3 regions of the Cellulomonas jepli genome follow, and region 1 is predicted to be linked to each of the others. Evidence: riboswitches for the same ligand, from Rfam matches in the RefSeq annotation. Region 1 holds a riboswitch; each other region holds the start of a gene.
The links. A riboswitch is a leader RNA that binds a small molecule or an ion and turns the genes downstream of it on or off. The one in region 1 is predicted to bind S-adenosylmethionine.
Positions count from the first base shown of each region.

Region 2: it holds a riboswitch for S-adenosylmethionine, as region 1 does, so the genes downstream of both, AB6N24_RS06715 (aminotransferase class V-fold PLP-dependent enzyme) here and AB6N24_RS17405 (hypothetical protein) in region 1, are expected to answer to the same signal.
Region 3: it holds a riboswitch for S-adenosylmethionine, as region 1 does, so the genes downstream of both, AB6N24_RS13575 (methylenetetrahydrofolate reductase) here and AB6N24_RS17405 (hypothetical protein) in region 1, are expected to answer to the same signal.

Region 1 is NZ_JBFTER010000087.1:2,891-12,393, forward strand. It holds gene AB6N24_RS17400 (hypothetical protein) at 346-1,254, shown strand; SAM riboswitch class IV at 1,453-1,554, shown strand; gene AB6N24_RS17405 (hypothetical protein) at 1,817-2,524, shown strand; gene AB6N24_RS17410 (TOMM precursor leader peptide-binding protein) at 2,514-3,743, shown strand; gene AB6N24_RS17415 (YcaO-like family protein) at 3,718-5,175, shown strand; gene AB6N24_RS17420 (SagB/ThcOx family dehydrogenase) at 5,172-6,128, shown strand; gene AB6N24_RS17425 (SOS response-associated peptidase) at 6,182-6,898, shown strand; gene AB6N24_RS17430 (DUF1990 domain-containing protein) at 6,939-7,463, opposite strand; gene AB6N24_RS17435 (P-loop nucleotide/nucleoside kinase family protein) at 7,447-8,049, opposite strand; gene AB6N24_RS17440 (DUF6325 family protein) at 8,101-8,808, opposite strand; gene AB6N24_RS17445 (SHOCT domain-containing protein) at 9,095-9,472, opposite strand.
Region 2 is NZ_JBFTER010000019.1:11,779-21,281, forward strand. It holds gene AB6N24_RS06700 (O-succinylhomoserine sulfhydrylase) at 1-597, opposite strand, end outside; gene AB6N24_RS06705 (rhodanese-like domain-containing protein) at 594-1,019, opposite strand; gene AB6N24_RS06710 (DUF1737 domain-containing protein) at 1,016-1,315, opposite strand; SAM riboswitch class I at 1,320-1,420, opposite strand; SAM riboswitch class IV at 1,539-1,654, shown strand; gene AB6N24_RS06715 (aminotransferase class V-fold PLP-dependent enzyme) at 1,693-3,084, shown strand; gene AB6N24_RS06720 (putative bifunctional diguanylate cyclase/phosphodiesterase) at 3,264-5,651, opposite strand; gene AB6N24_RS06725 (APC family permease) at 5,902-7,185, shown strand; gene AB6N24_RS06730 (GNAT family N-acetyltransferase) at 7,365-7,946, shown strand; gene AB6N24_RS06735 (DUF2510 domain-containing protein) at 7,918-8,847, opposite strand; gene AB6N24_RS06740 (MaoC/PaaZ C-terminal domain-containing protein) at 8,989-9,503, opposite strand, start outside.
Region 3 is NZ_JBFTER010000054.1:19,550-29,052, reverse strand. It holds gene AB6N24_RS13585 (DNA-3-methyladenine glycosylase I) at 19-633, shown strand; gene AB6N24_RS13580 (histidine phosphatase family protein) at 890-1,549, shown strand; SAM riboswitch class I at 1,785-1,879, shown strand; gene AB6N24_RS13575 (methylenetetrahydrofolate reductase) at 1,947-3,029, shown strand; gene metE (5-methyltetrahydropteroyltriglutamate--homocysteine S-methyltransferase) at 3,043-5,394, shown strand; gene AB6N24_RS13565 (hypothetical protein) at 5,581-7,779, opposite strand; gene AB6N24_RS13560 (Hsp20/alpha crystallin family protein) at 7,945-8,400, opposite strand; gene AB6N24_RS13555 (sensor domain-containing phosphodiesterase) at 8,698-9,503, shown strand, end outside.

The DNA.
Region 1 (9,503 bases):
GCCCGCCTCCTCCGGGGGACGGCACGCCCGGCGCACGCGACGGGCTCGCGGGAGCACTGCAGCGAGTCCCTCGAGACCCAGGCGCGCGCCGGCCGGATGCTCCTCGACGGCGAGCCGGTGCCCGTCGCCCCGGGCGAGACCCGACGCGGCGACGGCTGAGGGCGGGCCCGGGCGAGAGAGACGCACGAACGGCTCAAGGTTCACCCGCAGGCGCCGATGAACGGGTGAGAAGCGTGACGGTGAACGCCGACCACCCGCCACCCTGCCGGTACCGAGCCGACGGGTGACGCGCGTGGCGCACGGGGGTGCGTGGGCGTGCCGGCTCGCCCGAGAGTAGGGACCCAGATGAGCACCGACGACACCACCGCGCGCGGCACCACCGCACCCGACGCCGCGACGCCGGACGTCTCGCGCCGTCGGCTGCTCCGGATGGGCGGCATGGCCGTCGCCGGGGCCGCCGCCGCGACGGCGATCGGCTCGACCCCGGCGTCGGCCGCCGCGGGCGACCCGGTGCTCGCCGGGCGTGCGAACGACGCCGGCACGTCGGGGACCCGCCTGACCGCGACGAGCACCGCACCGGCGCTGTCGCTCGCGAACCCGACGGGCGCCCAGCTGCGGCTCGAGCCCTCCGACGCGACCGGCTGGACCCCGCAGGTCGGCGAGATCAAGAACACCGCGGCGGGCCCGCTCATCGGTCTGGACCGCGACGGCACCGGCGTCGAGCGCGGCTACCTCGTGACGAACCTCGACCTGCAGGACCTCGTCTCGTACCTGCCGATGATCTACGCGCCCGCGCCCAAGCGGGTGCTGGACACCCGCTCGGCCGCGGGGCGCGCGTCGATCGTCGGCCGCACCGCGGGCGCCCTCGACGCCGGCGGTCGCGTCACCGCCGGCGCGACGATCGACGTCGCGGTGGACGCCGCGACGGGGGACCTCGACGTCGCCAGCATCTTCGTCAACCTGACGGTCACGATGGGTGCCGGGCTCGGCCACGTCACCCTGTTCCCGCACGGCGTCGCTCGCCCCGACACGTCGACGATCAACTTCTACGCGAACCAGGACCTCGCCAACTTCGCGGTCACGGCCGTGGGGATGCTCGAGGGCCGGCCGACGATCCGCCTGTACGTCACGAGCACCGTGCACCTCATCCTCGACGTGACCGCGGTCTACGGCTCCTTCCCGGTCGCCACGACGGGGGCGGGTGCGGCGCGCAGCCCGCTGCTGCCCGAGCTGCGGGTCGACGGCCAGGGCTGACACCGCCGGGTCGGCGCACGGCGCCGGCCCACCCGATCCACCCGACCCCGGGCGCGTCGACGCGCCCGGGGTCGCTTCGTCGTGCCCGGTTCACCGCGCGTGACCGTGGACAGGCAGTCCAGCACCTGAGCATCCCCGCGAAGCGGTCGACCGCTCACGTGGTGCTGTTCTCCGCACCACCGTCCCTGGACCGAGGTAGGTCATGAGCTCCTGCGCGCAGCCTCGGCTGGCGCAACGGCAACCCTCCGCACGGCGGGGTGCCCCGGGCAAGGACCTGGTCGTGGACCCCGACCGCACCTTGAGGAAGCCCGTCGGTCGTTGACCCGCGTGGTGCCCGGGAGAAGCATGGGACCACCACCTGCACCGGCGCACCGCGGCCCCCACGGGCCGACCCGGAGCCTCCGCAGGCGCGACCCGCACACGACCGTGTGCCCGGGGGCTCCGGCGAGACGCCGCGAGCCTCACGCACCGCGCCCCGCGACCCGCCGAGCACGTCATCCGGCCCGCCGCCCGCACGGCGCACCGACCCCGCAGGCGCGTGGATCTCGGAGGGGGAACCACCATGGCAGCCGTCGACACCGTCCAGCACCTCGGAACCGAGCACGGGTACCGGTTCTTCGAGAGCGTCCTCGAGAAGTCCGACGACGCCCGCACCCTGCACGGCGAGCTCACCGCGCTCGGGCTCGAGGCGCAGCCGGAGCGCACCCAGCTGTTCTCCGTGTTCAGCCCGGACAGCCTGCAGTCCATCGCCATCTCGGTCACGCCGTTCAGCAGCAAGGACCAGACCCAGGAGGGCGGGCTGAGCGTGTCCGAGGGTGGGCACGCGCAGGCCGTCGTCGTCGACATCAAGGACCGCACCACGATCGCCGCGTTCGAGCACCTGGCTCTGCAGGACGGCCAGGTGGTCCGCTCGAAGCACGACACCGAGGAGCTGACCCGGGGCCGCGAGGGCGGCAAGGGCCGTGCGTCGGACGGGTACATCCGCGAGCTCGCGGAGCGCGTGGGCAAGGTGCCGGCCGGCCGCCACCTCGTCGAGATCGAGGCCCGTCAGGTGCGATCGCTCGCGAGCGTCTCCTACAACACGCTGCTCGGCGACGACTTCTCCCAGTCGGTGCACGACAAGGAGGAGATCACCGCGCTCCAGGGCAGCACACGGCTCGTCGCCGAGATCGGGCTGTTCGTGCTGTTCCGCACGTCGGGGTCGGCGTGCTGCAGCTGCTCGTGCTCGTGCTGGGGATCGAGCAGCTGCAGCTGCAGCTATGCCGGCTGAGGACGGGGACCGCCCGGTGCGCGCGGACGACCGGCTGCGCGTGCCGGAGCGGTTCACGGTCGTCCCGGCGCCCGACGGGTCGTTCCGCCTGCACTCGCTGACCTTCTCGCTCGAGCTGCGCGGCGGCCGGGGGGACCTGCTCGGGCGCCTGCTCGCGCTGCTCGACCGCGAGCGCTACTGGGCCGAGGTGCTCGCGGCGTTCGAACCGGACGACCGTCCCCGGGTGACCGCGGAGGTCGACGCGCTGCTCGAGCGGGGCGCGCTCGAGGTCGTGCACGACGTGCCCGGGCTGACCGCGGCCGAGCGCCGGCGCCTCGCACCGCAGATCGCGTTCTTCTCCCACTTCGTCGCACCGGAGCGGGAGGGCGCGGCGGACGACGGGACGGGCGAGGTGCTCCCGCGGTCCGGCGAGGAGTACCAGCTCCTGCTGGCCCGGAGCACCGTCGTGGTCGTCGGGCTCGGGGCCACCGGCTCCGCGGTCGTGCGGGCGCTCGCGGTCGCGGGCGTCGGGCGGGTCGTCGTGTGCGACCCCGGCACGGTCGATGCCGGGGACCGGGCCTCGGACGGGCTGCTCGGTGGGGCGCCCGTGGGCGAGCCCCGCGCGGCGGTCGTGCGGCGGCGTGTCGAGGACCTCGGGACCGGGACGTCGGTCGAGCCGGCCGACCGGCCCGGGGACGTCGACGGGTGGGTCCGGCTGCTCGACGGCGCGGGGTGCGCGGCGCTCGCGGAGGACTCCGCCGACCCGCGCACCTACGAGCTGGTCAACGAGGCGGCGCTCGTCACGGGTACCCCGTGGTCGAGCGCGCGCCCGGCCGGCTTCGAGGTCCACGTGGGCCCGACGGTGCTCCCGCACGAGACCGCGTGCTGGACGTGCTTCGAGCTCCGTCGCCGCAGCAACGTCCCGGACCTCGCCGAGCTCGACCTCGTGGACCGGCACTCGCGGGTCGCCGGACTACGGCCGGAGCACCTGCTCGTGAGCCCGGCGGCGGCGCTCCTCGCGCTCGAGGTCGTCAAGGTCGTGACGCTGTTCACGGCGCCTGCGTCCTACGCGCACCTGCTGAGCCTGAGCCTCGTGAGCGGGACGACGCGGCTCCACCCGGTGCTGCGCGTCCCGCGGTGCCCCGCCTGTGGGCGCCCGGCGCAGGCCCGGCCGACCATCCACGTGTGGCAGCGCAGCGCGGGGGAGGACGCCCGTGACCGGGACGCTGTCGCACGCTGAGCCGCTCCCCGAGCCGGCCGTCGAGCCCGCACGCGCCCGTGCCGTGCGCGCCGGCGAGGTGCCGGGCGCAGGCCCGGGGTCACGCCGCGGGTCGGCGGCCGGGCCGTCGCGCGCGGCCCCGTCCCCCGTGGACGACCTCACGGGGCTCGTCCGCTGGGTGCTCGACATCCCGACCGAGCCGGGGGAGCCGACGATCTTCAACGCGTCCGTCAAGATGGCCGCGACGACCGTCTACAGCGAGCACCCGTGCTACGACAACAACGGAGGGTCCGGCCTGACCGCGCAGGACGCGCGCGGGGCCGCGCTCGGCGAGGGCCTCGAACGCTACTGCTGCTCGGTGTACGACCACGGCGACCACCTCGTCGGCTCCTACGACGAGGTGTCACGGACGCACCCGGCGGTGCGCCCCGACGACCTCGCGCTGTTCCGCCCGCACGTCGGCACGGCACCGGGCACCGCCCCGGGGACCGCGCACGCGCGCGACGTGCCCCTCGCCTGGGTGTGGGCCTGGCGCCCGCTCGCGCGCAGCGCGGTGCTCGTCCCGGCGTGCCTCGTCTACATGCCGTACTTCCCGGGCACCCCGGACGAGGTGGTGCTCGCGCCCGCGGTGTCGACCGGGCTCGCGTGCGCCGCGACGGTCGACGACGCCGTGCTGCGCGGGGTGTGCGAGGCGGTCGAGCGGGACGCGTTCATGATCACGTGGATGAACCGCCTGCCGGTCCCGCGCGTCGACCTCACGTCGCACCCCCGCCTGCGCCGCGTCTACGAGGAGCGCCTCGCGCGCGACGGGCTCGAGTACCTGCTCGTGCGGACCACGACCGACCTCGGCGTCCCGAGCTTCCTGTGCGTGCTCCTGGACCACCGGCGCTCGCCCACGATGATCTCCGTGGGCGGCGCGGCCGGGCTCGACCCCGTCCGGGCGGCGACCAAGGCGATGACGGAGGCGGTGCAGACCCGCGAGTGGGGCAAGTTCCTCGGGGGGCCCGAGGGGCGAGCGCCGTTCGCGGCGGAGTACGACGACGTCCGGGACTTCGAGGACCACGTGCGCCTCTACGCCTACGGCGACATGGAGCACGCCGTGGAGTTCCTGCGGACGGGCCCCCTCGTGGGCGTCGACGAGGGGGTGCCCGCGGGCTCGTCGACCCCCACGACCGGCCCGCGCTCCGTCGCGGCCGACCTCGCGACCGTGCTGGGGCGGCTCGACGACGCCGGGCTCGACGTCCTCACGCTCGACCTCACCACGACCGACGTGGCCGAGGCGGGCTACCGCGTCGCGCGCACGATCGTCCCGCAGCTCCAGCCGCTCGACGCCGACCACCGCCTGCGGTTCCTGGGCGGGCGCCGGCTCTACGAGGCCCCGGTCCGCATGGGGTACCGGACTGCGCCGTCGACCGTCGCGGACCTCAACCCCGTGCCCCATCCCTACCCATGACGGCAGGTGACCACGTGATCGGTGCGGCGGGCGAGGGGGACGCGGACGACCGCGCGTTCGAGACGTACCACGAGGCCAGCAAGCAGCGCCGGCACGACCTCGCGTTCGCGCAGCGTGTCTACAGCCTCGGCGCGAGCCCGGTGTTCCACGACGTCGCGTCCCGGACGTTCAAGCGGTACCCCGGCGCTGTCGTGACGCGGCTCCCCGAGGTCGAGCCGCTCGCGGTCCCCCTCGACGAAGCGGTCGCCCGGCGCCGGTCCACGCGCGCGCTCGACCCGGAGGCGGGCGTGACGCTCGGGCAGGTGTCGCGGCTGCTGCACCTCGCCGACGGCATCACGGGCACGCTGCACCTGGCGCGCGAGGGCCTGGACCAGCCGGTTCGCGCGGTGCCGTCGGGCGGTGCGCTGTACCCCGTGGAGACGTACCTCGTCGCGGAGAGCGTCGACGGCCTGGACCCGGGGCTCTACCACTACGCCCCCGAGCCGCACGCGCTCGAGGCGCTGCGCCCCGGGCCGGCGTCGGCGGAGCTCGTGCGAGCGACGAGCGACCCGGTGTTCCGTTCCGCTGCGGCGACGGTGGTCCTGACGGCGGTGCTCGCGCGCCCGGCGTTCAAGTACGGCGAGCGCGCGTACCGGTTCGCGCTCCTCGAGGCGGGTCACGTGTGCCAGAACCTCCTGCTCGGCCTCGCGTCCGCGGGTCTCGCGGGAGCGCCGTTCGGCGGCTTCCTCGATGACGAGGTGCACGGGCTGCTCGACGTGGACGGGGTCGACGAGGTCGCGCTCTACCTCGTCGCGCTCGGGCACGCGGCCCGGCGACCCGCCGCCGCCCCGCCACCGGGCGTCGACGACCTGACCGAGCGGCTGCTGCGCTCGCTGGGTGCCGGTGCCGGTGCTGACCTGGACCGGGACTCGGACGCGCGCGCGTCCGGGGACGGCCACGCGGACGGGCGGTGACGGGACGCCCGCGTCGCCGAGCGGACGACCGGTGGGTGCGGGAGGGTGGCCCCATGTGTGGCAGGTACGCGAGCGCGCGCCGGGACGCCGACATCGCCGGCGCCCTCGCGGTGCAGGAGATCGTCGACGACGAGACCGCGCCGTCCTGGAACGTCGCGCCCCAGCAGGACGTCCGGGTCGTGCTCGAACGCACGCCGCGCGGCGCACCCGAGGACGCCGAGCCCGTGCGCCAGCTCCGGCGGGTGCGATGGGGCCTCGTGCCGGCGTGGGCCAAGGACGACGAGGTCACCAAGGTCGGCGCGCGGATGATCAACGCGCGCTCGGAGTCGCTCACCGAGAAGCCTGCGTTCAAGCGGGCCGCGGCGAAGCGCCGGTGCCTCGTCCCGATGGACGGCTTCTACGAGTGGCGCAAGAACGCGGACGGCAGCAAGACGCCGTTCTTCCTGCACGCCGGCGGCGACCTGATCGCGGCCGCGGGGCTCTACGAGCTGCGCCCGGACCCGGGGCGGCCGGGGGAGTGGCTGTGGACGGCGACGGTCGCGACCCGCGCGGCCACCGACACCCTCGGCGAGATCCACGAACGCTGCCCCGTGCTCGTGACGCCGGACCAGGTCGACGCCTGGCTCGACCCGCACCTGACCGACCTCGACGCCGTCGCCGCGCTGCTCGCCGCGCTGCCCGAGCCGCACCTCGAGCCGCGCGAGGTCGGCCGGGCGGTCGGCAACGTCCGCAACGACGGCCCGCACCTCGTGGAGCCGGTGGCGGGGTAGCGCAGCGCGCCGGCGACGCGCTCCGGGCCGCGGCGGGGCGTCACGTGACCAGCGCGCGCAGGTACCGGCGCGTGACCGACCGCTGCGCGGCCCGTGCGAGCGGGGCCCCGACGCGCGTGTACCAGCGGCCGGGCCGGGAGAAGGCCACGACATCGAGCCGGACGACGTCCTGCGCGTCGACGGTCACGACGAACGCCTCCTCGCCGCACTCCGCGTGACCGGTGAGCGTGCCGTAGGCGAACCCGCGCCGGTCCGGGTCGTCGACGAGCGCGACGACCCGGCACGGCACGCGCACGACGACGGGCCCGAGGGACGCCCGGAGGTCGACGTCGAGCCCCGTGGCGGCGGGCGGCGTCCCGGGGTCGGGGACGATCCCGGCGCGTCGGTGCAGGTCCCAGCCGACGACGGCGGCCGCCGAGCGCTCGAAGAGCGCGCGTCCCGTCCCCAGCACGACGCGATGGCGCTCGTGGTGGTAGCCGGTGGGCAGCGCGTCCGTGAGGGAGGCGCCGACCTCGGGGTAGGTCAGGGTGCGGCTCGCGTGCCGCACGTCAGGCGCGACCGACATCGGTCGGCCCCGAACGCGGCTCCGTCGATCGCGCTCGACCGGCGTGCAGCGCCCCGGCCCGGGCGAGCACCGCGTCGGCCAGCTCGGCGGGCGTCAGCCGGTCGGAGCGCAGCAGGAGCGTCCCGGACGGCTGGCGCCCGGCGGCGGTGACGGCCTCCGCGAGCGGAGGCAGACCCATCGCGACGGCGCCGGGCTCCCACCCGGGGCTGTCCGGGCGCAGCGCGCGCGCCCGCGCGTCCAGCCGCTCACGGAGCACCGCGACGTCCGCCTCGAGGAAGACGTGCAGGACGTCCTCGCCCGCGTCCGCGAGCCCGCCGAGGATCTCGTCGCGGTAGGCGTCCCGCACGAGCGACATCGGCACGACCAGCGTCTGCGCGTGGTGCCGGCGCAGCGACAGCGCCGTCGCGACGACCAGCTCGCGCCAGCTCGGCAGGTGCTGGAAGTCGCCCCCGGCCGGCAGCCACCTCCACAGCAGCAGGCCGACGTCCTCGGGGTCGTACACGAGCGCGTCCGGCAGCCGTCCGCGCAGCTCCTCGGCGAGCGTCGTCTTGCCCGAGCCGAAGGCACCGTTGAGCCAGACGATCACCGGCTCACGGTAGCGGCGGCCCGCGACGCCGGGCGTCGGCCGGCGTGGGCGTCAGTTGCTCGCCGAGGGCGGGTGGAGCTGCCCGGGCACGAGCGGGAACGGGACCAGGTGGTGCGCGAGTGCGGCCGCCTCGACGTCCCGAGCGGCCGCCACGAGGGCGCGCGCCCGGCGGCGCTCGAAGACGACGAGGACCGCGGACGTCCCCGGGGTGAGGTCGCGCGCCATCGCCGCCACGTCGTCGCCCCGCACCGTGCCGGGCTGCGAGACCGCCAGCTCCTGGACCCCCGCGACCGTGCTCACCTCCTCGACGGGGAGGACCTCCAGCTCGTCGCGCGTGCGGCGGCGCACGACGACCACGTCGATCAGCCCGAGGCGGCGGTCCGCGGCGAGGCGTGCGAGCTCGGCGGTCACCGCGGCGGGAGCGCGCTCGCCCGAGAACGCCAGCGCCACGAACTCGACCGGGCCGTGGCGCTCGCCCGCCGTCGCGCGCGGGGCCCTGACCGGCGGTGCGGGCCGGCGAGCGGCGGCCGGCGTCGCCGTCACCGGGGACCGCCCGGCTCCTCCGCGGTGGGAGAGCCGCAGCAGGAGCGAGCCGAGGAGCGGCTGCAGGCCGCCCAGCACGACCGTGAGCGCCACGACGGTCACGACGAAGCCGGCCGGCGTCACGGTCAGGTCGCCGTCGAGCAGCCAGGCGGCCCCGAGGAGGCCCGCCGCGGCCGCCACCAGGTGGACGAGCGCGCGGACCGCGACGCGGGTCACGGCGTCCCCTCCGGGCCTCGGCGTGGCGCGCGCGCGGGAGCTCCGCCGGCGGGGGAAGGCCCGGGTGCGGTCGCCGCTCTGCGCCGTCGGCGTTCCTCGTCGGCCTCCCGCAGGAGCCGTGCCGTGTACTCCTGCGTGACGCCGGAGAGCCGGCCGGCGCGCGCCGGCGCGAAGCCCCCGCGCACCGCCGCCCCGCCCGTCCCCTCGGCGTCGCGCTCGAGGTGCTCGGGCCGGCCGGCCCTCCGGAACCCCCACACCGTGCGGCGCCCGTCCCCGGTCGCCACCGTCACGCCAGCGCCTTGGCCTTCAGGGCGTCGAACTCGCTCGGCGTGATCGCACCGCTGTCGAGCAGCTGCTTGCCCGTCGCGATCTGGTCCGCGGGCAGCGGGCGCGCCGCGACCTGGCGGATGTAGGCGTCGGTGTCCTGCTGCGCCGCGCGAGCCGACGCCATCGCCCGCTCGCTCATCCCGCGACCACGGGCGACGAGGTAGATCAGCGCGGCGAGGAACGGCGCGACGAACAGGACCACGACCCAGAGCGCCTTCCAGCCGCCCGCGAGGTCCTTGTCACGCACCAGGTCGGCGAAGATCTGGAACATCACCATCAGGTAGGCGATGAAGAAGAAGCTCCACACGAGCAACCAGAAGAAGTCCCAGAAGTCCACGACCTGCCTCCTGCCACGATCGGATCGCGCC
Region 2 (9,503 bases), on a different contig from region 1:
GTCGACGACCACGACGGCGCCGGCGTCGTGCGCGAGGCGGCTGACGGCCGCGATGTCGACGAGGTCCTGCATCGGGTTGGACGGCGTCTCGAAGAACACGACGTCGGCCGGGGTCGCGAGCGCCTCCTCCCACTGCGCGAGCACGTGCCCGTCGACGTACTCGGTGGTCACGCCCCACTTCGCGAGGATGTCGTCGAGGATCACGACGGTCGACCCGAACAGCGCGCGGGAGGCGACGACGCGCGAGCCGGAGCGCACGAGCGCGGCGAGGGCCGTGAAGACCGCGGACATGCCGGTCGCGGTGGCGTACGCGGCCTCGGCGCCGTCGAGCAGGCGCAGGCGCTCCTCGAACGTCGAGACCGTCGGGTTGGAGTAGCGCGAGTAGAGGAACCGGTCGACGTCGCCGGCGAACGCCGACTCGGCCTCGCCGGCCGACCCGTACACGTACCCCTGGGTCAGGAACAGCGCCTCGGACGTCTCGCCGAACTCGGTGCGCACGAGCCCGCCGCGCACCGCGAGCGTGTCGGGGCGCAGCGTGCTGCGGTCGACGGAGCGGTCGTCCCAGTCGAACGGTCCGGGCGTGCGGCGGGCGCTCACCGCTGCCGCCAGGGCAGGCCGGCGGCGCGCCAGCCGGTCGCCCCGCGCTGCCCGTCCGGGCCGACGCCGCCCTCGAAGCCGTCGAGCACGTTGTACGCGGGGCCGAGCCCGGCGGCGGTGGCGAGCTTCGCGGCGCCGACCGAGCGGACGCCCGAGCGGCACAGGAACACCACGGGCCGTTCGTCGCCGGGTGCGAGGCCGCTCGCGTCCAGCTCGTCGACGAACGCCGGGTTGGGCCGGCCGGTGCCGTCGACCCACTCGACGAACGCCGCGGGGCGACCGGTGGTGGACGTGTCGGGGACGCCGATCGTCGCCCACTCGCCGTCGGTGCGGACGTCGACGAGCAGCGCGCGCTCGTCGTGCTCCAGCAGCTCCCACGCCTGCTGCGGGGTCAGGTCACCCGCGTAGCCGCCGGCGCTCACGCGGGGAGGACCTGGGCGCGCGGCACGGGGACCGGGCCGGACGTGGGGACGGGGTCGGGCAGGACGACCGCCTGCGCGACGATCACCCGGGTCCCGTCGAACGTCGCCGCGGGGCCGCCGTGCAGCACGTAGCCCTCGTCGAGCGCGGCGCTGATGCGCTCGCAGAACGTGCGGTCGTCGGGCCCGGTCAGGAGCCGGTAGCGCAGGCGCTCGGGCTCGGGGGTGCCGGCGTCCGGGGCGGGGTCGGGCGTGCCGGTGCCGCCGGTCCCGGTCGTCGGGTCGGGTGCGTCGCTCATGTCGCCTCCATCGGTCCTGGCGGTAGCACCCTGCTCCAGGCACGTCGTGCCTGCGGGTTGCTGCGGCGTCGTCGAGCCAGATCTCTCGGCCGCTCTGGATGGTGACGGCGATCGTAGGCTCACGTCCGGCCGCCGTCCAAGCCTCGACCCCACGCGGTCCGGCATGCGAGACGCCGTGCCCACCCGTTGACACCGACGGGCTCTCCCGGGGATTCTCGACGCAGGTCATGAGTGCCAGCACGAAGCCCCGGCTTGCTGGCCGGCAACCCTCCTCCGCGGTGGGGTGCCCCGGGTGACGACCTGGCCGTGCCGCCGATCGGCGGACGGCAAGCGCGGGGTCCTCACCACGGGTCCCCACCGACCTGTCGAGGAGCACCATGTCCGTGATCACCGAGGCCACCGCCTGTGCGACGACGCCGCTCGACGGGCTCCTGCCCGTCGTCGGGGGTGGGACCCAGGTGCCCCTGCTCGACGGCACGAGCCGCACCTACGCCAACCTCGACTACGCGGCGAGCGCCCCCGCGCTCGAGGCCGTCGCGGCGCGCGTCACCGAGGTCCTGCCGCTCTACGCGTCCGTGCACCGCGGCGCCGGCTACCTCTCGCAGGTGTCGACCGCGCTGTACGAGGCGTCCCGGCAGACGATCGCCCGGTTCGTCGGGGCCCGCGCGGACGACGTCGCGATCATCACCCGGAACACGACCGACGCCCTCAACCTGCTCGCGGGCGTCGTCCCGCCGGGCGCCGACGGGACCCCGGGCCGGGTGCTCGTGCTGGACGTCGAGCACCACGCGAACCTGCTGCCGTGGGGCCAGGGCCCGGACCGCGCGTCGACCGTCGTGCCGATCGCCGGGACGGTCGCCGAGACGCTCGACGTGCTGGCCCGCGAGCTCGCCGCGCAGCCGCACGCGCTCGTCGCGCTCACCGGCGCGTCGAACGTCACGGGCGAGGCGCTGCCGCTCGACGAGGTGGTGCGCCTGGCCCACGCCGCCGGTGCGCGGGTCGTGGTCGACGGCGCGCAGCTCGTCCCGCACCGCGGGTTCGACCTCGCCGCGACCGGGGCCGACTACGTCGCGTTCTCGGGGCACAAGACGTACGCGCCGTTCGGTGCGGGTGCGCTCGTGGGCCGGCGCGACTGGCTCGACGCGGGCGAGCCGTACCTCGCGGGCGGCGGCGCGGTGCGGGACGTGCGCGCGGACCGCACGATCTGGCAGCCCGCGCCCGCGCGGCACGAGGCCGGGTCGCCGAACGTGGTCGGCGCGATCGCGCTGGCCGAGGCGTGCGAGGTGCTCGCGGGGCTCCCCGCCGGTGCGCTCGAGGAGCACGAGGCCGCGCTGCGCGCCCGGCTCGTCGACGGCCTCGCTGCGCTCGACGGGGTGCGGGTCGTGCGCATCTGGCCCGACTCCGGCGAGCCCGTCGGGGTCGTGACGTTCACGGTCGGCGAGCACGACCCGGGCCTCGTCGCCGCCTACCTCGCCGCCGAGCACGGGATCGGCGTGCGCGACGGGCGGTTCTGCGCCCACCCCCTGCTCCAGCGCCTCGGTGCGGCGGACGGCGCCATCCGCGCGTCGGTCGGCGTGGGCACGCCGTCCGAGGCCGTCGACCGGCTCGTCGCCGGGGTCGCGGCGTACCTCGCCGAGGGCCCGGGCACGCGGTACGCGGTGCAGGACGGCTGCTGGGTCGTCGCGCAGGACACCCGCCCGCTCATCCCGCTGCACGGCCTCGACGGCCTCGCGGCGACGGCCGCGGCGTGCGGTCCGGCGCTCGACTGACCGGACGAGCCCCGTCGGTCGCCCGGCACGACCGGCCCGCCCGACCAGCCTGGCCCGCCCAGCCCGCCTGACGCGGCTCGTCGGGCGCGGCAGCCGAGGACCCCGACCAGCCCCCGACGACGTCCGACCGACCGACCGACCGACCGACCCCGCGGGACCGGTCGAGGACCGGCCGGAGCTCACGCGCGCGTCTGCTCCAGGTCGGGCTCGCTGTCCCGGTCACGCAGCAGCCTGCCGAAGGCGGCGGCCGTCTGCGGCGGCGCGAAGTGGAACCCCTGCGCCCGGTCGCAGCCCAGCCGGCGCAGGATCGCGTGCTGGTCCGGTGACTCGACGCCCTCCGCGACCACGCCGAGGCCGAGCGCCCGGGCCATGCCGAGCACGGCCTCGACGAGGTGCAGGTCGCGGGCGTCCCGGGCGAGGCGGGCGACGAAGGAGCGGTCGATCTTGAGCTCGGACATCGGCAGGTCCTGCAGGTACGACAGAGACGAGTAGCCCGTCCCGAAGTCGTCGATCGAGAGCAGCACGCCGGTCGCCCGCAGCCGGTCGAGGCTCTCGCGCCCGTGCGTCGCCCAGCGGACGAGCGTCGACTCGGTGACCTCGAGGCACAGCCGCTCGGCGGGCAGCCCCGTCCTGCGCAGCACGTCCGCGACCAGCGGCACGAAGGCGCCGTCCTGGAGCTGCGCACCCGAGACGTTGACCGAGATCCGCAGCGGGTGGCCGTCGACGCACCACCGGGCGGCCTGCTCGCACGCGGTGCGCAGCACGACCTCGCCGACCGCCGAGATGAGGCCCGTCTCCTCGGCCACCGGGACGAACTCGAGCGGCGCGACGAGCCCGCGCGTCGGGTGCCTCCACCGCACGAGCGCCTCCGCGCCGGTGATCCGGCCCGACGCGACCTCGACGAGCGGCTGGTAGTACACGACGAGCTCGTCGTCGGCGAGCGCGCGGCGCAGCGCCTGCTCGGTCTCGAGGTAGCGCGTCGCGCGCCGCTGCATCGACGCGTCGAACACCGCCCAGTCGATGCCGAGCTCGCGGGCGCGGCCCATCGCCGTGTCGGCCTCGCGCAGCAGCCGCTCGGGCGCGGAGTCGTGGTCCTGCGGCGCGATCCCGATCGCCGCGGTCAGCACGATCCCCGCGCTCCCGATCCCGACCGGCTCGGCGAGCGCCGCGAGCAGCCGCTGCGCGAGCACCACCGCACCGTCCACGGTCAGGTCGCGGCCCAGCACCATGAAGTCGTGCCCGCCCTCGCGCACGAGCAGGTCGCCGGGCCGCAGCGCGGAGCTCAGGCGCGCCGAGGCCTCGACGAGGACCCGGTCGGCGCCGTCGTGCCCGAGGCTGTCGCTGATCGTCTGGAAGCGGTTGATCCCGACGCACAGCACCGAGACCCGGCCGCCGCCGCTCGCGCCGTCGAGCGCGCGGGTGAGCCGCTCGCGCAGCAGGTCCTTGTTCGGCAGCCCGGTCAGGCGGTCGTGCGTCGCCAGGTGGGCGAGGCGCGCCTCGTGGCCGGCCCGGATGTCGAGCAGCGTGGTGAACTCCCGCGCGAGCTGCCGGAGCTCCGCGGGGCCGGCCACCACGACCTGGGCGCCCGCCGCCGAGCCGGTGGTGCGTGCGTCCGTGACCGCGGCGGTGAGCGCACGCAGCGGGCGCGCGACCCGGCGCTGGGCGAGCCACCCGAGCACGACGATGGCGAGCAGGGCGAGCGAGCCGAGGACGACGAAGGTCGAGAGGGTCTGCCGTGCCTCGGCGACGACCGACGTCGTCTCGACGCCCCGGTACACGCGCCAGCCCGCGGGCTCGATGTCCGTCGACGCGAACAGCCGCGCGACACCGTCCGGCCGACTGGTCTCGCCCGAGTCGCGCGACGGGTCCACGACCGCACCGACGAGCTCCCCCGGCTCGCGCCCGGACGCCGAGACGACCCGCCCGGTGCCGCGCTCGACGATCCCCACCGACGCGTCCGGCCCGAGCCCCAGGATCGAGCCGAGGTCCGCGGCGGCGCTCTCCACGTCGAGGACCAGGACCGCTGCGGCCCGGCCCCCCGCGTCGTCGGACGGGAACGACCGGGCGACGACGATCGCGGGCCGACCGGTCGCCGGGTCCTCGGTCCCCCACAGGACCTGCGTCGACGAGGTCCGGAGGGTGCGCGTGAGCCACTCGCTGCCGGCGTGCAGACCGGGCTGCGCGGCCACCTGCTCGGGCCGCGACGTGCACGCGACGTCCCCTGCGCCGGTCACGAGCGAGACGCGCACCTCGGCGAGGATCGCCGCCCCGGCGGGCGGCAGCACGCAGCCGGTGCCGTCGTCGAGCAGCGTGGCCAGGCCCGGGGCCGCGACGAGCGACTCGACCTGGGCGCGCGCGGAGACGACCGACTGGGTGACCGTCCACGCGGCGAGCTCGGCGTCGGCGCGCAGGGCGTCGGTCGCGTCCTCCCGGGCCCGCTGGGCGTTGGTCTGGTACGCGAACCCCAGGCCCAGCGCGGTCGCGAGCAGCAGCAGCGCGAGCGCGACGGCCACGTAGGTGCTGACCGGCCAGGCACCCGACGCGGGCGTGCCGGTCTGGGCGTCCACGTCGGGCCGCTGTCCGCGACCGGGCGAGGGCGCGCTCGTGCCGTCCATGCGCCTACCCCCCTCGATCGGCGCGACCGCTGACCGTCGGCCCGGCACGTGACGCCGGCCGGGTGAGCAGGTCGTGCTGCCCGAGCGGGACGAGTGCCAGGTCCTGGTCCACTGTAGGCAGACTCAGCACGAGCGCGTGGGCTGACCACGGCGACGGGACAGGAGGACGACGGTGGCAGGTCCGGCGGCATGTGGCTCACCGGTGCTCGCGCGACGCCTCGGGACGCGCGACGCCGTGGTGCTCGGGCTCGGCTCGATGCTCGGCGCCGGCGTCTTCACGGCGGTCGCGCCCGCGGCCCGTGCGGCGGGCAGCGCGCTCCTCGTCGGGCTCGTGGTCGCCGCCGTCGTGGCCTTCGCCAACGCCACCTCGTCCGCCCAGCTCGCCGCCGTGCACCCCGTCTCGGGCGGCACCTACGTCTACGGGCGGGAACGCCTCGGCCCCTGGTGGGGCTACCTCGCGGGCTGGTCGTTCGTCGTGGGGAAGACCGCGTCGTGCGCCGCGATGGCGCTCGCCGTGGCGTCCTACGCGGTCCCCGTGACGTGGCAGCGCCCGCTCGCGGTCGTCGTCGTCGCGGGCGTCACGGCGGTGGGCTGCCGGGGGGTGACCCGGACCGCCGCCCTGACCCGCGTCCTCGTCGTGCTCGTGCTCGCGGTGCTGGCGGCGCTCGTGGTCACGAGCCTCGCGGGCACGGGCGTCCGGGTCGACGCGCCCTCCCTCGGCGACGGGCTCGCGTCGGCCGGGGTGCACGGCGTGCTGCAGTCGGCCGGGCTGCTCTTCTTCGCGTTCGCCGGGTACGCGCGGATCGCGACGATGGGGGAGGAGGTCCGCGACCCGGCGCGCACCATCCCGCGCGCCATCGTGCTCGCGCTGACGCTGGCCGTCGTCGTCTACGCGGTCGTCGCGGTGACGGTGCTCGCGGTGCTCGGGCCCGACGGGGTCGCCGCGAGCAGCACCCCGCTGGCGGCGGCTGCCGAGGCGGGGGCGCCGGGGGCACCGTGGGTCGCGCCGCTCGTCCGGGCCGGCGCGGTCGCCGCGTCGCTCGGCGCGCTGCTCGCGCTCGTCGCCGGCATCTCGCGGACGGCCCTGGCGATGGCCCGCGACAGCGAGCTCCCGCACTGGCTCGCGGCCGTGCACCCTCGCTCGCACGTCCCGCACCACGCCGAGGTCGCCGTCGGCTGCGCGGTCGCGGTGCTCGTGGTCGTCACGGACCTCCGCGGGGCGATCGCGTTCTCGTCGTTCGGCGTGCTGCTCTACTACGCGGTCGCGAACGCGTCCGCGCTGACCCAGCCGGCTGCCGAGCGGCTCTACCCGCGCGCGCTCGCGGTCGTCGGCCTGGTCGGGTGCGTCGCGCTCGTCGTGACCCTGCCCGTCGGCGCGGTGCTCACGGGGGCCGTCGTGCTCGGGCTCGGGGTGGTGCACCGGGTCCTGCGCCGACGCGTGCTCCGGGCCGGTCGCGGTGCCCCGGCGGGCGGTCCCGGGTCCTGAGCCGGGCGGTCGGGTGGCCTGAGCCGTCGGGCGGTCACGGCCGGGCGGTCGGGTGGCGTGAGCCGTCGGGCGGTCACGAGCCAGGACCGGTGGGTGCTCGCGGTCCTCGGCCGTCGGGCGGCGGCGTGCGAGGCGAAACGGGTCGCCCGCCGCCGGTCTTGTGTGCTTGGTTGTGCAGCGTGCTGCACGACCTCACGCTCGACGGCTTCGGCGTCCGCCTCGTCCCTCTCGCGCCCGAGCACGCCGAGGGGCTCGCGGCGTTCGTCGACGACCGCATCTGGGCCGGGATGACGACGCCCGTCCCGCGCGGGGTCGACGCGATGCGCACGCACGTCGAGGCCGCCGTCGCGACGCCGGGACGCGTCGCCCTCGCGGCGCTCGACGCCGGGACGGGCGAGGTCCGGGGCAGCACCTCGTTCTACGACCTCGCGCCCGAGCTCGCCCGCGTCGAGGTCGGGCACACGTACTTCGCGCCGCGCTGGTGGGGCACGTCGAACAACCCGGCATGCAAGTACCTGATGCTGCGGCACGCGTTCGAGGAGTGGGGGATGCAGCGCGTCGCGCTCCGGGCCGACGCCCGCAACACCCGCTCGGTCGCGGCGATCACGCGGCTCGGCGCGGTCCCGGAGGGCGTGCTGCGCAGCCACCGCGTCGCGCCCGACGGCTCCCGCGGAGACACCGCCTACTTCTCGGTGCTGGCCGACGAGTGGCCCGCGGTGCGCGACCGGCTGCTCACACGCCTCGGAGCAGCACCGCGCTGAGCACGACGTCGAGCAGCACGAGGCCCGAGATCACCAGCGCGCACACCGCACGCGCGCGCCCGACGGCCCCGTGCCCCTCCCGGGCGATCTCGTTCGACCTCTGCAGCGCCTTCACCGACAGGATGAGCGAGAGGACGAAGGCGTACGCGATGCCCGTGAGGAAGCCGACCACCACCACGGCGATGCTCACGACGAGCGCGCCGGTGGCCAGGCCGTTCGTGGGCTTCGGACCCGGGAGGTAGGGACCGGGCGCACCGGCGCCGAACGCCGCGGGGCCGGCCTGCCACCCGCCGGCCTGCCCGGGCGCGGCGCCGAACCCAGCCTGCGCACCGAAGCCGGGCTGCGCACCGAAGCCGGGCTGCGCACCGAACCCGGGCTGCGCGCCGAACCCGGGCTGCGCGCCGGACCCGGGCTGCGCACCGAAGCCCGACGGCGCACCGAGCCCGCCCTGCGCGTCAAACCCGGGCTGCGCACCGAAGCCCGACGGCGCACCGAGCCCGCCCTGCGCGCCGAACCCAGGCTGCGCTCCGAAGCCCTGCGCACCGAGCGGCGCCTGCGCAACGAACTGGGTCTGCCCGCCGAGCCCGGTCTGCTCGCCGAACGGGGTCTGCCCGCCGAGCCCGGTGTGCCCGCCGAACCCGGCCTGCCCGCCGAACCGCGCCTGGGCGTCGGATCCCGTCTGCCCGGGGCTCAGGTGCGCGCCCGCGGCCGTCCGCGCGGCGGAGTCGTACCCGTGCGAGGTCGTCCCGGCGCTCGCGGGCTCCGGCGGCGCGCTCACGTGCTCGGTCCACCCCTGCCCGTCCCACCACCGGACGCCGTTGCCGGCGGGGTCGGGGTCGGGGTACCAGCCCGCCTGGGGCGTGGTGGCGCCCTCGGCGCGATCCGTACCGTGCATCGACATGCCTGAACCCTCCGCCGCCGTCCTGCGTACGCAGGGTCTTCGGCGCGTGCGGTCCGTCGCTTGAGCCCCGCCGGAGGGTGAGCGCGGGGCGGGTCGGCAGGTCCCGCAGAGGTGCTCGGGCGGGACCTGCCGACGCGTGCGTCACAGCGGCCGGACGGACCCCGTGAGGTGCACCTTGCCGGTGCGGGCGTGCCAGCCCGCGTAGGTGAAGCCGTCGCCGGGCTCGCCGTCGGCGGCGACCCGCACCGCGACGGACCCGGGCAGGAGGACGGGCTTGGCGAACTCGACCGACCAGGTGAACGCGTCGCCCCGCTCGGCGCCGACCGTCGCGAGCGCGCGCGCCGCCGTGTACATCCCGTGGGCGATCGCCCGCGGGAAGCCGAGCGCCTTCGCGGACACCGCGGAGAGGTGGATCGGGTTGCGGTCGCCCGAGACGGCCGCGTACCGGCGCCCGGTGCCGGCGTCGAGCTCCCAGCGTGCGGTGGGCACGGGCGGCACGAACGCCGGCCGCGCCTCGCCGGGGGTCTCGCCGCCGTCGGCCCCGCCCGCCCGCACGAGGTGCGTGCCCTTGGCGAGGTACGTCGAGACCCCGCGCCACGCGACCGGCCCCTCGCCGAGCTCGCGCGCGGCGCCGGCGAGCCGGACCTCGGTCACGA
Region 3 (9,503 bases), on a different contig from region 1:
GCACGGCAGGATCGCCGCATGACCCCGACCGAGACCCCCGAGCCGGCGGCCGTCCCGCTGGCGACCCCCGGCGCGCGCTGCTTCGGCGACGGCAACCCCCTCTACGAGGCGTACCACGACGAGGAGTGGGGCGTGCCGGTGCACGGCGACCGTGCGCTGCTCGAGCGCCTGGCCCTCGAGGGCTTCCAGTCCGGCCTCGCCTGGATCACGATCCTGCGCAAGCGGCCCGCGTTCCGCGCCGCGTTCGCCGACTTCGAGCCGGAGGCGGTCGCCCGGTTCGACGACGCGGACGTCACCCGGCTCCTGGCCGACGCGGGGATCGTGCGCAACCGGGCCAAGATCGAGGCCACGATCGCCAACGCCCGCGCCGTCCTCGCGCTGCACGAGGCCGGGCGCACGCTCGACGAGGTCGTCTGGTCGTTCGCCCCGGCCGACGCCGTCGCCGGGTCGCGCCAGCGCCCCGCGACCTGGAGCGACGTGCCCGCGCAGACCGACGAGTCCAAGGCGCTGGCCCGCGAGCTCAAGCGCCTGGGCTTCCGGTTCCTCGGCCCGACGACCGTGTACGCGGCGATGCAGGCGTGCGGCCTGGTCGACGACCACCTCGCGGGCTGCCCGGTCGTCGCGGGGCGCTGAGCGAGGTCAGCCACGGCCACGGGAGCGCGGCGCGCGGTAGGCGGCGCGCGGCACTGGGCACGTGGCACGTGGCACGTGGCACGTGGGACGTCGCACGTCGGACGTCGGACGCGAGCCGCGTCGTCGTTGGTCGTTGGTGGTTGCCCGCTGGCCGCTGGCCGCTGGCACATCGTCGCCTGTTCGTCACGCCGGCGTCGTCCGCCCGACACACGTGCTCCCTAGCGTCGGACCGACAACGAGAGAGAGCGGGGCACCGATGACCCTCACGCTGACGCTCGTCCGCCACGGGCGCACCTACTTCAACGCACGCCGGATCATGCAGGGACGCTGCGACTCGCCGCTCACGCGGGACGGTCGTGCGGGCGTCCGCACGACCGCCCGGCACCTCGCCGGCACGCCGTTCACCGCAGCGTGGTCCTCGCCCTCGGGGCGGGCCGTCGCGACCGCCGTCGAGCTGCTCCGCCACCACCCCGACGTCCGCCTGCGCACCGACCCCGGGCTGCTCGAGTACAGCTTCGGCATCTACGAGCGGAAGCACGAGGGCGTGCTCGACGACGTCGTCGCGTGGCCCGAGCTCGTCACGGAGGTCCTCGCGGGCCGCCACCCCGGGCTGCCGGGCGGCGAGCCCGGTGCGGAGTTCATGCACCGGACCCGGGACGTGTTCGCGCGGATCGCCGCCCAGCACGGCGACGGCGGGCACGTGCTCGTCGTCGGGCACGGGCTCGCGCTCGGCGCCTACCTGGCGACGGTCGACGAGGTGGGTCTCGTGCCGCTGCCGAACGCGTCCGTCTCGACGGTCGAGGTGGAGCCCGACGGCGCGGCGCGGCTGACGAGCGTCGCCGTCGACGTCGCCGGACAGGGGCACATCGCGGCCCGCCCGATGCGCACGCCGACCCCGGTGGCCTCGATCGCCTGACCCGGAGCCGCACGACCTGGACCGGCCCACCGGGCACCCCCTGGCCTGCACGTCGCCCGTCCCGCACCTCGCCCGACCCGCACCTCGCCCGACCCGCACGGCCCCCGAGCCAGCCGCACGCCCCCTCGTCGCGTCCCGGGCGCTCGCCGTCGCGGGCGTACCTCCGAGCGTGGACGGCCTCATCTCGGTTGGTGAGAGGCATTGCTCAGCATGCGGGACCAGCCCTATGCTCGGCTCACCATCCAGAGCGGCCGAGAGTCCTGGCTCGTCGACGCCGCAGCAACCCCCCTCTCACGAGGGTGTGGGTGCTTCCGCCAGGTTCGATGGAGTTGACGATGACGTGCACGTCCCCGTGTCCGCGACCCTCCCGGGCGGCCACCCCGCGACGGACCGCCTCATGAGCGCCCCCGTGACCGACGCCGCGCCCGACGCACCCCCCGTCCCGCGCGACGCCCCGACCGGCGACTCCCTGCGCACGGCCCCGGGTGCGCGCGACGTGCTCGCGCCGGTCGACCGGCCGACGGTCTCGTTCGAGCTGTTCCCGCCCCGCAACCCGGACGCCGCCCCGAAGCTGTGGGCGACGATCCAGGCGCTCGGCGAGACCCGCCCCGACTTCGTCTCCGTGACCTACGGGGCAGCGGGCAAGACGCGCACCACCACGCGCGGGCTCGTCCGCCGCCTGCTGCGCGAGACGTCGCTCAACCCGATCGCGCACCTGACGTGCGTCGGGACCTCGCGCGCCGAGGTCACCGCGGTCGTCGAGGAGTTCCTCGACGAGGGTGTCCGGTCGTTCCTCGCGCTGCGCGGGGACCCGCCCGCCGACCAGGCCGACTGGCGCCCGCACCCCGACGGCCTCGAGACCGCGAGCGAGCTCGTCGCGCTGCTCCGCGAGATCGAGGAGCGTCGGTGCCGGCAGAGCCTCGCGCAGAAGGTCCGCGCGACCGTGCGTCCCCTGTCGATCGCCGTCGCCGCGTTCCCGCGCGGCAACGCGGGCACGGGCAGCACGCGCGCGCAGGACGTCGCGGCGCTGCTCGCCAAGCAGGAGGCCGGGGCCGACTTCGCGATCACGCAGGTCTTCTACGACGCGGGCAGCTATCTCGAGCTCGTCGCCGAGGCGCGTGAGGCCGGCGTCACGATCCCGATCATCCCCGGCATCATCCCGACGACCGACCCCGCCCGGCTCCTGCGGGTCGAGGCGCTCACCGGCGTCCCGGTCCCCCGGCCGCTGCTCGAGCGGCTCGGCTCGGTCGACGACGACGCCGAGCGGCACCGGGTCGGCATCCGCGCGAGCGTCGACCTCGTGAACGCCGTGCTCGACGGCGGCGCCCCGGGCGTCCACGTCTACACCTACAACACCCACCACGCCGCGCTGGACCTGCTCGAGGGTGCACACCTCGGCGGCGGAGCTCCGACAGCTCCCGACCGGACCCCCAGGCCGCAGGCCGGCTCACCCAGCCCCGTCCCCGCCCCCACGAACTGATCGAGGACCCACGATGACGAGCACCACCCCCGCGTCCGCGCTGCCCGAGTTCCCCGCCGGGACGATCCTCGGCTACCCGCGCATCGGTCCCCGCCGCGAGCTCAAGAAGGCCATCGAGGCGTTCTGGGCCGGCAAGACGTCCGCCGAGGAGGTCGAGGCGGTCGCCGCCGACCTGCGCAAGCGCACCCGCACGCACCTCGCCGGCCTGGGCCTGCGCACCGACGTGCCCGCGATCCCGAGCGCGTTCTCGTTCTACGACCAGGTGCTCGACGCGACGAACCTCGTGGGCGCCGTCCCGGCCCGCTTCGCCGACCTCGTCGACGCCGAGGGTCGCCTCGACCTCGCGGGCTACTCGACGGTCGCCCGCGGCCGCGGCGAGGACCTGCCCCTCGAGATGACCAAGTGGTTCGACACGAACTACCACTACCTCGTCCCGGAGATCGGTCCGGAGACGGAGTTCCGCTACGCGAGCGACCGCACGGTCCGCGAGTTCGTCGAGGGCCTCGCCGACGGCGTCCTGACGCGCCCGGTCCTCGTCGGCCCGGTGACGTACCTCGCCCTCGCGAAGCCGACCGAGACCGCGCCCGAGGGCTTCACGCCGCTCGACCGCCTCGCGGACCTTCTGCCCGTGTACGCGACGGTGCTGCGCGAGCTCGCGAAGGCCGGCGCCACCTGGGTCCAGCTCGACGAGCCCGCGCTCGTCTCCGAGTCCCTCGACGTCCCGCTCGACCGAGTCCGCGAGGCGTTCACGCAGGCGTACACCGTGCTCGCGACCGAGCTCGCGCGCCCCGAGCGCCCGGCGATCCTCGTCGCCGCACCGTACGCGGACCTCGCGGAGAGCCTCGACGTCGTCGCGGCGTCCGACGTCGAGGGTGTCGCGCTCGACCTCGTCCGGGGTGCCGCCCCCACGGCCGCCGTCCCCGGCCTCGCGGGCAAGGTCGTCGTCGGCGGTGTCATCGACGGACACAACATCTGGCGCGCGGACCTGTCCGCGAAGCTCGAGGTGCTCGAGCGCCTCGAGACGCTGGGCGCGGCGCAGGTCGCGGCCGGCACGTCGACGTCGCTCTTCCACGTCCCGCACACGCTGGACGACGAGCCGGCGCTCGACGCGACGCTGAAGTCCTGGCTCGCGTTCGCCGACCAGAAGGTCGCCGAGATCGTCACGCTCGCTGAGGGCCTCGCCGAGGGCCGCGAGGCGATCCACACGCAGCTGCTCGAGGCGTCGGACGCGGTCCGCTCGCGCGCCACGGCGCCCGGCGTCGTCCGCCCCGAGGTGCGCGAGCGCGTCGCGTCGCTCACCGAGGACGCGTTCAACCGCGGCCCGTTCGCCGAGCGCAAGACGGCCCAGGCGGAGCGCCTCAACCTCCCGCCGCTGCCCACGACGACCATCGGGTCGTTCCCGCAGACGCCGGAGATCCGCAAGGCCCGCGCGGCGCACGACAAGGGCGAGCTCAGCACCGAGCAGTACGAGGAGGAGATGCGCGCGGAGATCCGCCGCGTCGTCGAGCTCCAGGAGACCGTCGGCCTCGACGTCCTCGTGCACGGCGAGCCCGAGCGCAACGACATGGTCCAGTACTTCGCGGAGAACCTCGACGGGTTCGCCGTGACGCAGAACGGCTGGGTCCAGTCCTACGGCTCGCGCTGCACCCGCCCGTCGATCCTGTGGGGCGACGTCTCCCGGCCGGCTCCCATCACGGTCGGCTGGACCCAGTACACGCAGTCGCTCACGAGCAAGCCGGTCAAGGGCATGCTCACCGGCCCGGTGACGATCCTCGCGTGGTCCTTCGTGCGCGACGACCAGCCGCTCGGCGACACCGCGAACCAGGTGGCCCTCGCCCTGCGCGACGAGATCACGGACCTCGAGGAGGCCGGCATCGCGATCGTGCAGGTCGACGAGCCGGCGCTGCGCGAGCTGCTCCCGCTCAAGGCCGCGGACCACGCCGCGTACCTCGACTGGTCGGTCCGCTCGTTCCGCCTCTCGACGGCCGGCGTGCGCCCGGACACCCAGATCCACACGCACCTGTGCTACTCGGAGTTCGGGCAGATCGTCGGCGCGATCGACGGCCTCGACGCGGACGTGACATCGATCGAGGCCGCCCGCTCGAAGATGGAGATCCTCGCGGACATCGCGAACGCCGGGTACCCGCGCGCCGTGGGCCCGGGCGTCTACGACATCCACTCCCCGCGCGTGCCGGGCGAGGACGAGGTCGAGGAGCTGCTCACGGCGGCGGTCAAGGCCATCGACCTCGACCAGCTGTGGGTCAACCCCGACTGCGGCCTCAAGACCCGCCGCTACGCCGAGGTCACGCCCTCGCTCGAGAGCATCCTCGCCGCGACGCGCGCGGTCCGGGCGACGCTCGCCTGACCCACCGGCGCCACGGTCCGGCGCCGGGGACCAGCAGCACCGACGCGGCAGGCCGCAGACCCTCCCGGGTCCGCGGCCTGCGGCGTTCCCGACGCCCGAGGAGCCACCGGGCCGCCCTGCCGACGGGCGGTGCCGGGCGTCGGTGCGTCGAAGGGCGCCACCAGCCATCAGCGGAGCGTCAGCGGGTCAGTAGAAGACCCCGATGCTGTCGACGATGAGGTGCGCGGTCGCCCCCCGGACCGTCAGGGCGATGCCACCGGCGGGCGCGGCCGTGACCGTCGCCATGCTCGGCGCCGTCTCCCCCGGGGCGTAGTTGCCCGTCGACGTCGTGGGCACGGTCCCGTCGCCGCTCCACGCGATGACGTGGCCCACCCCGAGGGCGTCGGTGACGGTCACGTTGACCACCTGCACGACCCCTGCGGGCAGCACGTCACGCGAGAGGCGCAGCGTCTCCCCGTCGGACTTCACGGGGCCCGCCCGTCGCGTGTCCATCAGGCGGGTGGGGGTCTGCGGGTAGAACCGCATCCCGTCGGGGAGGGAGCCGTCGTCGTACCACCCCTGGACGTCGACGATGACGTGCGTCCGACCGCCGCTGTTGTTGCGGACCACGATCCCGGGCGCGCCGTCCTCGCCGAGCGAGACCGGCACGACCGCGTGGTTCGGGATCGTCTGCCCGGGGACGAAGTTCACGTGCGACGCGTTCGGTGCGGCACCCTCGCCGGACCACGCGACCAGGTGCCCCACCCCGGTCGGCATCGTCACCGTCAGGTTCACGTCGACCGCCTCGGCGCCCTCCGGCACGCCGCTCAACGGCACCCAGACCTCCTCGAGCGAGTCGAGCGCACCGCCCTGGAGGCGGGTATCGAGGGCGCGCGCCTGGTCCTGCGGGTGGTAGCCGCCACCGCCCGGCCCGGAGGCCGTCGAGTAGTACCCCTGGACGTCCGCGATCAGGTGCGTCCGGCCGACCGCGTTGTTCAGCGAGACGCGACCGTCCGCCCCGACCGGGACCACGACCTGGTTCGCGCGCGTCTCCCCCGTCCGCATGTTCAGCGAGGACGTCCCGGGGATCGGGGTGCCCGACGCCCAGACCCGCACGTTCGTCAGCGCCGTCGGCAGGGTGCCGGTGACGTTCAGGAGCACCGCTCGGACCCCGGTGCGGGGCACCGCGCCGGCTGCGGCCGGGTCGAACGTGACGGTCTCCCCGGGCCCGACCGTGCCCGCGCGCACGCCCGTGCCGTTGCGCGTGTCCATCACGCGCTCGGGCGCGACGGCGACGTACGCACCCTCGGAGCCCTGCGGCGCCGGGAAGGGACGCGCGGTGACCGGCTCGGACGCCTGGAAGGCACCACCGTTCTGCGTGCTCCGGACGCGGTACGTGTAGACGGTGTCCGCGTTCACGGCGGTGTCGGTCCAGGGCAGCGTGACGTCGTCGGCGACGGTGACCTCGGGGCCGTCCCCCGCCGCACGCAGCACGCGGAAGGTGCCGCCGTCGCCCGGGCCGGCCGAGAGGGTCACGGCGAGGCGCTCGGGGCGTGCGGTCAGCGTCGCCTTGGGCCACGAGTCCTCCGGGAGCATCACCACGTAGGTGGACACGGAACCCACGACCGACTCGTCGGGCGTATGCAGGTGCGCGGAGTAGTAGGACGTGCTGGTCACGACAGCGCTGAAGTCGACGGTGCAGGTCTCGCCCGGTGCCAGCGTCGCCCCCGCGCAGCCGTCGCGGTCGATCACGAGCGGGAGCGGGCGCACGTCGGCGGTCGTGACCCCGTAGCTCTGCGGCGCCGTGCCCGCGTTCGTCAGCGTGGCGGTCCCCCGGGCCGTCCGGCCGACAGGAGCCACGTGGTACGGGAGTCGCGCGGAGACCGTCTCCCGGTACGGCACGTCGCTGGACCAGCGCAGCGTCCCCAGGATCGGCGTCGCGCCGGTGCAGGTCAGCTCGTAGTCGAGCGCGAGGCCCGACAGCCGACCGTCCGCGTCGTGCTCGACGTCGAGGACGTCCATCGTCCCGTCGCCCGTCTCGTCGCACCAGCCGGAGAGCTGGAGCCCCGGGGTCTGGGAGGTCGCCGCCGCTCTCGTCGACCGAGGGCCGACGACGAGCCTCGGGCTGTCTAGCGGCGCCGCCACCACGAGCGTCACGGGCGATCCGCCCTCCGCCGCCCTGACCTCGATCGTCAGCGTGTCCCGCCCCACGTCGCCGGGAGTCGCGTCGAAGAGTTCGGGTGAGGACACCAGCAGGCGACCGGGGAAGTGGATGCCCCGGCGGGAGGACACGCTGAGCACGTCGCCAGCCGACCCGGGAGCCGCGGCAGCCGGGAGGACGAAGCCGCACACGGCGACGGACAGGGCCAGGAGAGCCGCGAGAGCGCCTCGTGAGCGGGGGGGCATGACGCAGAGCGTAGGGCTATGACCGCGGTCACGGACGCCGTTTCCCGCACCGTTCACCTGGGCGGCCCTCGTCGGTCGCGGGGGGCCCGGACGCATCCCGTCCCGGCCCCCGGTCACCATCGCGCGCGGACCTCCGCGGACCTCCGCGGGCCGCTGCCGTGGCGGTCAGCTCGTCGTGGACCCGGCGGGCTCGCCGGACTGCGTGATCGCAGCCGCCTGGGACGCGGCGTGCTGCACCTCGATGCGGCGCGGCTTCGCCTCCTCGGCGACGGGGATCGTCAGGGACAGCACGCCGTCGGCGTACGTGGCCTCGATCTTGTCCAGCGCGAGGCCGCGACCCACGGTCAGCTGGCGCACGTACGTGCCGGACGGACGCTCCTGCACGAGCCACTGCACGCCCTCGGCACCCTGGTGGGTGCGCTGCGCGCGGATCGTCAGCGTCTGGTCCTCGACGTTCACGTCGATGGTGCCCGGGTCGGCACCCGGGAGGTCGGCGTGGAGCACGTAGTGGTCCCCCGACCGGAACAGGTCGAGCGGCATGGACGCTGCGGCGCGTGCGGAGCCGAACACCTGACCGACGAGCCGGTCCATCTCCTGGAACGGGTCGAATCGCGTAGCCACGACCATCACCTCCTCGCGGCGAGGCACCGGACCGTCCGACGCCTCGGTACGGGCCCCCTCCGGAACCGTCCGGCGGGGACTGGCTACGTCTCTTTTTTAGCACTCTCCCCCTGCGAGTGCCAACCCCTGCGCAGCCTCCGATCCGCTGGACGCAGGACGCCGACGCCCGGTCTCCGCCGTCGTCCTTCGCGGTGCGAGAGGTCGCTGCACGCCGTCGTCCGGCCTGCTCGCCCGCACGGGGCTAGCCTCGTTCGCAGGAGGCGGCCGGGGGGACCGCCACCGGAGCGGGAGGTCGGGATGGACGTGACCGGCACGGGCGGCGACGACCTCGCCGTCGAGATCGACGCCATCGCCCGCGCGCACCAGGACGACGCGCACCTCGAGGACGCCTGCGCCCGCCTGGTCCACCTGCTGCGCCAGCACGTGCACATGGAGGTCGGCTGGACGAGCGAGTTCGTCGGGACCGAGCAGGTGTTCCGCATCGTCGACGTCGAGCCCGGGCACCAGGGCCCCGCCGTCGGGACCCGTACCTCGCTCAACGACGCGTACTGCTCGCGCGTGCTCAACGGGACGATGCCCGCGCTCATCCCGAACGCCCGCGACGTGCCGGCGGCCACCTGGCTCGACGTGACCCTGGCGCTGCACATCGGCTCCTACCTCGGCGTCCCGCTGCACGCACCCGACGGGACCCCCAACGGCATGCTGTGCCTGATCAGCAGCGGCGTCGCCCCGCAGCTCGACGAGCACGCGCTCACCACCGCACGCCTCGTCGCCCAGGTCGTCGACGACCTGCACCACCGCGCGCTCGGCGAGGGCGCGGCACGCCGCGAGCGGGCCGCGCTGCACACGCACGTCACGGCCCTCTGCTCGGGGCTCGGCCGGCACGCCGTCTACCAGCCCATCGTGGAGCTGACCACGGGCGTGGCCGTCGCCGCGGAGGCGCTCACCCGCTTCGAGGCGTCCGACCGCGCGCCGGCCGGCTGGTTCGCCGCGGCGCACAGCGTCGGGCTGGGCCGCGAGCTCGAGGTCGCGTCCGCCCGGTGCGCGCTCGACGCGCTGCGCACGCCCGGGGCGGTCCCGCCGGGCTGCGCGATCGCCGTGAA